DNA from 2 places in the Streptomyces sp. HSW2009 genome. Region 2 is predicted to be linked to the other one. Evidence: riboswitches for the same ligand, from Rfam matches in the RefSeq annotation. Region 2 holds a riboswitch; the other holds the start of a gene.
The links. A riboswitch is a leader RNA that binds a small molecule or an ion and turns the genes downstream of it on or off. The one in region 2 is predicted to bind cobalamin.
Positions count from the first base shown of each region.

Region 1: another riboswitch for cobalamin. It lies ahead of AAHZ94_RS10130 (GHMP family kinase ATP-binding protein); the one in region 2 lies ahead of AAHZ94_RS17605 (ribonucleoside-diphosphate reductase subunit alpha).

Region 1 is NZ_JBEHZD010000090.1:11,169-15,949, reverse strand. Features, by position in the region: gene AAHZ94_RS10140 (ATP-grasp domain-containing protein) at 1-186, opposite strand, end outside; gene AAHZ94_RS10135 (cysteine synthase family protein) at 183-1,217, opposite strand; gene AAHZ94_RS10130 (GHMP family kinase ATP-binding protein) at 1,214-2,083, opposite strand; cobalamin riboswitch at 2,437-2,653, opposite strand; gene AAHZ94_RS10125 (NUDIX hydrolase) at 3,254-3,718, shown strand; gene AAHZ94_RS10120 (SRPBCC family protein) at 3,922-4,335, opposite strand; gene AAHZ94_RS10115 (hypothetical protein) at 4,332-4,586, opposite strand.
Region 2 is NZ_JBEHZD010000220.1:994-5,774, forward strand. Features, by position in the region: gene AAHZ94_RS17600 (ribonucleotide-diphosphate reductase subunit beta) at 1-332, opposite strand, end outside; gene AAHZ94_RS17605 (ribonucleoside-diphosphate reductase subunit alpha) at 323-2,833, opposite strand; cobalamin riboswitch at 2,992-3,113, opposite strand; gene AAHZ94_RS17610 (TolB family protein) at 3,377-4,781, shown strand, end outside.

The DNA of each region.
Region 1 (4,781 bases), on a different contig from region 2:
GACCTGCTCGGTGTCGAAGGTCTCCACCTCCACCACGTCCAGGGCGCCGGCCGGCAGCCGCGCCAACTCGTGCGCGTAGTAACCCGGGTCGCGGGTCAGCAGCCGCAGCCGCTCGCCGAGCCCGTCGGCGGCGCGCACCAGGTGGCCGAGGCCGAAGGTGAGCGATTCCAGGCAGACCACGCTCATGCCGCCTGCTCCTTCCAGTGCGCGGGGCACGCGGCGCGGTTCCACGCCATCGTGGACCAGGGCATGGTCATCTCCTCGGGGCTGCTGACGTCGACGGGGGCGAGGGTGGCGAGGTCGAGGGCCTCGGCGTGCCGGGCGAAGACCCGCTCCACGTAGCGGTGTCCGGTGTCGGCGCCGATCACCAGGTGCAGCCGGTCCGGGTCGCGGCGCGCGGCGTCGGTGGCGGCCAGGTAGCCGGCGCCGGTGGACAGACCGGCGAAGACGGCGTGCTCGCGCAGCAGCGCAACGGCCCCGGACAGGGCGTGCACGAAGTCCATCCAGTGCAGGGCGTCGTAGAGGTGGTGGCGCACGTTGTCGAAGACGATGGAGGAGCCGATCCCGGCGATGATGGCCTCCGGGTCGTGGTGGTCCTGACTGCCGAAGGTGACGCTGCCGAACGGCTGCACCCCCACCAGCCGCACGCTGGGGTCGGTGCGCCGCAGATGGGTCACCAGCCCGCCGGTGGAGGCGCCCGAGCCGACGCCGCCGACCACGGTCAGCGGCCGGCCGGCCAGCGTGTCGGCCAACTCGGCGGCGACCGCGTCCGCGATCTCCCGGTAGCCCAGGTAGTGGATGTCGTCGTGGTACTGGCGCATCCAGTGCACGTCCGGGTGGTCGGCGAGGATCTCGCGCACCCGGCGCACCCGCAGTTGCTGGTCGAGCTTGAGGTTCTCGGACGGCTTCACCTGCTCCACGGTGGCGCCCAGCACCTCCAACTGGGCGAGCGTGGTGGCGTCGACGGTGGTGGAGGCGACGATGTGGCAGTGCATGCCGTAGCGGTGGCAGGCGAGCGCGAGGGCGTGCGCGTAGATGCCGCTCGAACTGTCGATGAGCGTCTGGCCCGGGCGCACCACGCCCCGGTCCAACAGGTCACGGACGGCGCCGAGCGCCGAGTAGATCTTCATCGACTCGAAGCGGAGCAGCACCATGCCGTCGGTGAGGCGGATCAGATCGGGGACCTTCAGGGCATCGGCGATGTGGGGGTGGATCACCCGTAGCCTCCTTGGGCGAATGAGCACTGGTGGCCGAGCGAACGGAAGAAGGCGGAGAGTTCGGACTTGACGTCGCTGGCCGGGCGGTCGGCGAAGAGGTAGCCGACCAGCGAGCCGGTGTGGGCGACGAAGACGCCGTCGGCCCCGAACCGCTCGCGGTGCCCGAGCACGCTGGCGAACGTCTGCTTGGGCAGCGCCTCCTGGGAGAGCACCGCACTGGTGGTGGCGGCCCGGGCGACGACGGCCGGGTCGCCGGTGTCGAATCCCTTCAACAGGTCGGTCAGACACCGCTCGTACTCCTCGCCGCGCCGCCGGTAGTGGCGCAGCAGCAGCGCGGTGACCGCGCCGGTGTCCACGGTGCCCGGCTCGGTGACGAACGCGGTGTGGAAGCCGATGGCGGTGCCGAGGGTGCGCACCACCCGGTGCCGGGCGCTCAGGTGCAGCGCGAACTCGTCCAGGAAGACGCTGTCGGCCCGCTCGATCGCGGCCAGGATGCCGAGCACCACCTGCTGGTCGTACGGCAGCGTGAAGAGCCGGAACAGACAGCGCAAGGTGGCCACGACATCGGCGGTCGAACTCGCCATGCCGACGCCGATGCGCAGGTCGGAGTGGGTGCTCCAGTGCCCGGGCGGCAGTTGGAGGTCGAACCGGTCGAGGAACAGCCGCACCGCCGTCGCCGCCTTCGCCCCCAGCGGCAGCGGACCCGGCGGTCCTGCGCCCGGTGTGAAGTACACCCAGGAGTGCCGGTCCACCGGGAAGGAGACCAGGGCGATGTCGGGCGTCGGACCGGCGCGCAGCGGGCCCTGGTAGAGCTCGCCGAGGGTGCCGTGGCAGACGCCGGCGGCGATGGCCGGAACCGGGGCCATGATGGGGGCGCCGGGCGGGGGCGCGGGCGCTGTGCGCGGGGGTGGCGCGGGTGCGCCGGACGGAGCCGAGGGCGCGGGCGGTGCGCCGGGGAGCGCGGGTGCCGCGGCCGGGGCCGTGATGGGGGCGGGCGTCGTGTCCGGAAGCGCGGTGGGTGCGCCGGTGGGGGTACGGGGACGATGCGCCGATCGGCCCGGTTGCGGAACTCCGTGGCCAGCCATGCGTCCTCCCTCGTCATCCCGTGCCCCGAGCGATGACGGGGGAGGGGCGAGGGCGAAGCGCGGGGGTGAGGCCCCGCGCAGCCACCTGTACCGCCGACCCAGTCCACGAGGCCACCGTGCACGCACCACGTGCACCACGCACGTGAGCAGCGGCAGGTCTTCGGACTCATGGGGCCTGCCGGACTTCCGACGGACAGCTACCGGCCACCGCTCCCGGCCCGCCACTGCGGGTCGGACGTCGATGGCGTGAGCTCCCACTCACCGTTGCGGGACAGTCCCGGATTCACACCGGGTTCCCTCTTGCGTCACGCCACTGGTGGATGGCGTGAACCAACTGCGCCTATCAGCGTAGGGGCGCCGCTCCGCAGGGGACAGAGCGAGTTCGCCCGTTGTCCTGATGTAGCGGTGTTGTCCTGATGCAGACGGTAGCTGGAGTGAATCTTGTGGGTGACACTGCTTGGTTGGCGAGGGAGGGGAGTGGCACGTGTGAGTGGTGTGGCGATCGGGACAGCGTGGTGAGTGGGCCGGGGGCCGGGTGGGGCTGTGCGTGCCGTACGGGGCGGGGCCTGCGTGGTGCGGAGCGGTGTGGTGCTGATCCGGCGTGGCCTGGCGCGGTGTGGTCCGGCGTGAAGTGGCGTGGCGCCGCGGTGCGGTACGGCGTGGTGCGGTTTGGTCCGGCGTGGTGCGATGCGGCGTGGTGCGGTTCGGCCCGGCCCACCGACTGCCGTCCGCTGCCCACCGCCCGACTGCCCGCCGCTTGCTTGCCGCCCGACTGTCGACCGCCCGCCGTCCCCAGCTGTCGACCACGGCCCGCCGCCCGACTGCCTGCTGCCCACCCGCTGCCCACCGCTCACCACCCGTCGTCCGCAGGGCTCCCGGCCGGCTATCGCCCCGGCGCGATCATGGTGGGGCCGGTACGACCGTCGTGACCGGCGCGGATGGAGGTACCCCGTGGAACACCCCGTGGACATCAGGACCCGCGTCTCCGCGTACGCGATCGTCGTGGAGGCCGACCGGCTGCTGCTGACCCGGCTCTCCGCCGCCTCGCCGGTCTTCGCGCCCGGGCTGTGGCACCTGCCGGGCGGCGGCATCGACCCCGGCGAGCAGCCGGCCCAGGCGCTGGCCCGCGAACTCCACGAGGAGAGCGGCCGTACGCCACGCGCCGTCCGGCTAGTGGACGCCAAGAGCTACACCGCTCACCGCAACGGCACGCACTGGCACCTGACCGGCCTCTTCTACGCGGTGGACCTCGCCCCGGGCACGCTACGGGTCACCGAGACGGACGGCGCGACCAGCGCGGTCGACTGGCACCGGATCGCGGACCTGACCCCGGAGCTGCTGTCCCCGGCCGCGATCGACGCACTGGAGCTGCTGCCGCGGGCGGCCGGTTGGCGCACGGGGTTGCCGACGGACTGACGGCCCGGGGCGCCGACGGGGTGGCGGGCTGACGCGGTCCGGGGGCTGACGAGGTGACGGGCTGACGGTCCGGGGTGCCGCCGGGGCGCGGCGGGATGCGGCGGGGCGCCTCGCTCCGCCTCACCCCCCGCCCCGACCCGCCGGCGCCCCGATCCGCCGGTGCCCCGGCCCGTGGCGCCCCCGCGCCATCGGCGCCCCGGCGCCTACTTGCACTCGGTCGTGCGCTTGAGGTCCGTGAGCCAGACCGTCAGCGACTGGGTCAGCTCGGCCCGTAGCCCCTGCGGGTCGGCGTCCACGCGCGGGCCCGACCAGGTCTCCTCGGTACGGGCCAACGTGTTGTCGCCGATGGCAGTGAACGTCCAGCGGTGCACCTCGTGGATGCCGGCGGCCGGGCCCTCCCAGGTGATGTGCCGGCCCGGGGTGAGCGCGATGACCGTCGAGCTGACGGCGAGCCCGTGGCTGCGCCAGCGGAAGCTGGAGCCGACGGTCAGCGTGCCGGTCGGGGCGACCCGGTCGATCCCGGAGTTCCACACCGGCCAGGCGGCGACGTCGGTGTGCAGTCGCCACACCCGCTCCACCGGTGCGTGGATGAGCAGTTCGCGTTGGCTGCGGATCATGCTGCGACCTCCTGTCCGCCCAGCCGGTCATCGGCGATCCGGTGACCGTGGCCGCCGGGCACCACCGCGCCGCGGGCCGGGCGCCCAGGGGACGGCTCGACACCGGGATTCAGGTGGTGGCCGGTGCGGAAGGAGCGGCCGTTCGACTCGGGCGGCAGGGCCCCGTGCCTGGTCACGGCATGTGCGGTGGACCCATTGGCCAGTGGTGCGACATGTCGGCTGAGGTGCTGCTTGGCGGGCGTCGGAGGCATGGGGAACGTCCTTTCCGCGGCGCGGGGAGTCGCACGGCAGGGGTTCGCGGCGTGGGGCGCGTGAGTGAGGGTGGGCGGGTTAGGGGGGTGGCTAGTGGGTCGGTGGCTGGCGGGTGGGGGGTGTGGGCACGCCAAGGGCAGCAGGCTGTGGTGAGTAGTGAATTACTCTTGGCCGCGCGCCGGTGGATGGCACGG
Region 2 (4,781 bases):
TTGTAGAGGGTGAGCACCAGGTTGTTCGCGACGATCGAGTCGCCCGTGGCGAAGAACGCGACCAGCCGGCCGATCAGGTGCTGTTCGCCCGGCGAGAGCTTGGCGAGGTCGGCGACGTCGGAGTGCAGGTCCACCTCCTCCACGGTCCAGGTGTTCTTGATCGCGTCGCGGTACCGGTCGTAGAAGTCCGGGTAGCGCATCGGCCGCAGGGTCAGTTCGAAGCCCGGGTCGAGCAGGTTCTTCCGCACCTTGACCGCCTCGCCCGCGGTCTCGCTCGCCGCGGCGTCGGGGGCCGGGGTGGCCGGGGTGGTGGCCGGGCTGGTCACTGGCATGCCTCGCAGGATTCGGGGTTTTCGAGGGAGCAGGCGATCGCGTCGGCTTCGACGGCCGCCTGCTGGGCGGGCACCGGCGCCGGCGCGCTGGCCGCCGCCTCCGCGCCGCGCGCCGAGTGGGCGATCCGGGTGGCCGGGCGCGAGCGCAGGTAGTACGTGGTCTTGATGCCGCGCTTCCAGGCGTACGCGTACATCGAGCTGAGCTTGCCGATGGTGGGCGAGGCCATGAAGAGGTTGAGCGACTGGCTCTGATCCAGGTACGGGGTGCGGTCGGCGGCCATGTCGATCAGGGCGCGCTGCGGGATCTCCCAGGCGGTGCGGTAGAGCGCGCGCACCTCCTGCGGCACCCAACCGAAGTCCTGGATCGAGCCGTTCGCCTCGCGCAGCGCGTCCCGGGACTGCGCGTCCCAGACGCCCAGCTTCTTCAGGTCCTCCACCAGGTACGCGTTGACCTGGAGGAACTCCCCGCTCAGCGTCTCGCGCTTGAAGAGGTTGGAGACCTGCGGCTCGATGCACTCGTACACGCCGGCGATGGAGGCGATGGTCGCGGTCGGCGCGATGGCCAGCAGCAGCGAGTTGCGCATGCCGGTCTTGGCGATCTTGGCGCGCAGCGCGTCCCAGCGCTGCGGCCAGTGTGCGGTGGCGCTCGGGTAGTGGTCCGGGTGCAGCACGCCGCGTGCGGTGCGGGTGGCCGCCCAGGCCGGGTGCGGGCCGACCGGGGCCGCGTCGGTGGCGCCGTCCGCACCGGTGCGCGGGCGCTCGGCGAGGTCGGCGGACGCCTCGTACGCGGCGAGCATGATCCGCTCGGCGAGGCGCGTGGACAACTCCTTGGCCTGGGGCGAGTCGAACGGCAGCCGCAGCCGGAAGAAGACGTCCTGGAGGCCCATCACGCCCAGGCCCACCGGCCGCCAGCGCGCGTTGGAGGAACCCGCCTGCTCGGTCGGGTAGAAGTTGATGTCCACCACGCGGTCGAGGAAGGTCACCGCGGTGTGCACGGTGCGGTCCAGGCGCTCCCAGTCCACCGCGTCCAGCGGGTCCGCCCCGTCCGGCACGCCGCCGGCCAGTACGTCATCGCGCAGGTGGGCGGCGAGGTTGACGGAGCCGAGGTTGCACACCGCGGTCTCGCCGTCGTCGGTGACTTCGAGGATCTCGGTGCACAGGTTGGACGAGTGGACGACCGCGCCGGGCTCCGCCGTCTGGTTGGCGGTCCGGTTGGCGGCGTCCTTGAAGGTCATCCAGCCGTTGCCGGTCTGCGCCAGGGTGCGCATCATCCGCGCGTACAGCACCCGCGCCGGCACGGTCTTGACGGCCTTGCCCGCGGCCTCCGCCGCCCGGTACGCGGCGTCGAACTCCTCGCCCCACAGGTCCACCAGGTCGGGCGCGTCCGCCGGCGAGAACAGCGACCAGTCGGCGTCCGTCTCCACCCGGCGCATGAACTCGTCCGGAATCCAGTGCGCCAGGTTCAGGTTGTGGGTCCGGCGCGCCTCCTCGCCGGTGTTGTCCCGCAGTTCGAGGAACTCCTCGATGTCCGCGTGCCAGGTCTCCAGGTAGACGCAGGCCGCGCCCTTGCGGCGACCGCCCTGGTTGACCGCGGCGACGGAGGCGTCGAGCGTGCGCAGGAACGGCACGATGCCGTTGGAGTGCCCGTTGGTGCCGCGGATCAGCGAACCGCGGGAGCGGATGCGGGAGTACGAGAGGCCGATGCCGCCGGCGTGCTTGGAGAGCCGGGCCACCTGGTGGTAGCGGTCGTAGATCGAGTCCAGCTCGTCCAGCGGCGAGTCCAGCAGGTAGCAGGAGGACATCTGCGGGTGCCGGGTGCCGGAGTTGAAGAGCGTGGGGGAGCTGGGCAGGTAGGCGAGCGAGCTGGTGAGCCGGTACAACTCGCTGACGTCCGCCACCGCCTGCTCGGAGGCGCCGTCCGCGAGGCCACAGGCCACCCGGAGCAGGAAGTGCTGCGGCGTCTCGATGACCTGCCGGGTGATCGGGTGGCGCAGCAGGTAGCGGCTGTGCAGGGTGCGCAGTCCGAAGTAGCCGAACCGGTCGTCGGCCCGGCCCACGCCGGACGCGCCGTCGACGCGGGCGTTGGTCTCCGCCAGGAGGGCGTCGAGCCGTGCGGCGTGCACCCGTACGAATTCCGCCGTCTCGTCGGCGATGAGCCCTTCCCGGTGACCGACGGCGACCGAGGCGGAGAAGGAGACCGCGCCCTGCCCGGCGGCCTCCTCCGCGACGGCCCGGGTGAGCAGCCGCGCGGCGAGTCGCGAGTACTGCGGCTCCTCGGCGATCAGACCGGCCGCCGCCTCGGTCGCCAGGGAGCGCAACTCCGCCTCGTCCGAGCCGGGATGGCGACCGCGCAGCGCGGCGGCGGCGACCTTCCCCGGGTCGGTGGCGGGCAGGTCGGCGGTGAGGTCGGTCAGGACCCGCAGCAGTGCGGTCCCGGCTCCTTCGGCCGCTGACACGGGCACGGACTCGCGTGAAACGGGGTCCGCAGGCGCGATGGTCACGGGGTGGCTCTCCCTCGCTCGGCAAGGGGCCACGCGGGGCGGGGCGGCACGCGCGGGGCAGGCCGCGACCGCGGTCTCGGCATGCCACGCAGCGTCCACCGGCCCAACCCGCGGGGCCCGGACGAATACGACGCCCGGCGGCCGGGGCGGCACCCCGGGCCATGGGCGTACTGTCGGCAGGTCCTCGGACTCACGGCGCGCAAAACGGCACACGTACACCGTTGCGGGACAGTTCCGGATTTCCACCGGATTCCCCTGCGGCGACAGCGAGGATGAGCATACATCTTGTGTTGGCCCGGGCATGCGCCCCCACATCTTGTGTCGGATGGGAAGGAATCCCGTACGGATGTGCTAATGCGTGGTGTTCGTTGGCGGCCCGTCGGGCCCGTCATCACGGGCCGGAACGGTTCGGCCGGCGGGTCGCGCATTGGTGGCTTGCCACAGTCCTGGTGTGTTGACCCCCGCCCCGGAGCGGAGTTGGGTGCGTCGCACGCCGTTCACGGACGACGGCGGACATCGGCAGGCGAAGGGGTGGGAATCGGGATGCGCAACACCCGAGCGAGAACGCGTACGGCGCTGGCGGGGACGGCCTGTGCCTGGTTAGCCGCGGGGCTGTTGGCCGGACCGGCCGCGGCGGCATCGACCGCAGGGGCATCGACCGCGGTGGCATCGACCGCGGCGGCATCGGCCGGCGGGCAGCACGGGGCGAGGGCGTGGCACGGGGCGCCCGGCGCGCCCGGCACGGAGCGGGTGAGCCTGGCGCACGACGGCGGCCAACTGGCGCGCGAGTCCTACGGGTACGCGCTGAGCACGGACGGCCGCTGGCTGACCTTCACGACCGACGCCGACCAGGTGGTGCCCGGCGACACCGACGGGCGTTCTGACACCTTCGTCCGCGACCTGGCGACCGGGCGGGTCGAGCGGCTGGCGTTGACGGGCCCCGAGTGGGAGGTCTCCGACGTGTCGGCCAGTGCCGACGGGATGCTGCTCGCCTTCGCGGCCTGGCGCAGGGACCTGCCGCCCGACCAGCCGTGGCAGGAGGACCTGTTCCTGCACGACCGGCGCACCCACCGCACGGAGCGGCTGCTGCCGCCCAACCCGCAACCGGACAAGGGCCTACAGATGCCGGTGATCAGTGCGAACGGGCGGGTGGTGGCGTTCCAGTCGGTCCGCGCCGACTTGGTGCCGGGCGACACCAACGGGGTCGCCGACATCTTCGCGCTCGACCGCACTGACGGCACCATCCGGCGCGCCAACGTCACCAGCGACGGCGCCCAGGCACCCCGGGCGGCGGCCCGGCCGGTACTCAGCGCCGACGGCCGGCAAGTGGGCTTCATCTCCCGCTCCCCGGTGGGCGACCCGGGGCCGGGCGCGGGGGCGAGCGGGGGGCGGAACGCCGGAGCGGATGCCGGTGCGGACGGTCCGGTGGCGGACGGCCTGGCGATGGACGGTCCGGCGGCGGAGGGGCCGGGAGCGGAGAGGCCTGGGGACGCCGGGGCCGTGACGGGTGTGGGGGACGCCGGGGTGGTGGAGGCTGCGGGGCGCGCCGGCCGCCCGGGTCCGCCGCGGAGCCACCCCCAGGACCTCTGGGGCGAGCGTGGCTCGGGGCCCGGCGCCGGGCTGAGCGCACCGCGCAAGCCGCGCTTCGAGCCGATGTACGTGCACGACCTGGGCACCGGCCGGACCGTGGCCGCCAGCGTGATGCAGGACGGCGCCGAGATCGGCGCCACCACCCACGCGCTCAGCGCCGACGGCCGCTTCGCGCTGTTCGCCAGCAAGTCGGCCGTGGTGGTGCCGGGCGACACCAACGGGGCCTTCGACCTGTTCCTGCGCGATCTGAAGCGCGGTACGACGGAGCGGGTCAGCCGCGCGCCTGGGGGCGGCGCGGCGGCCGGCGACTCCCTGTTCGGCCAGTTCAGCGGCGACGGCAAGACCCTCGTCTTCGTCT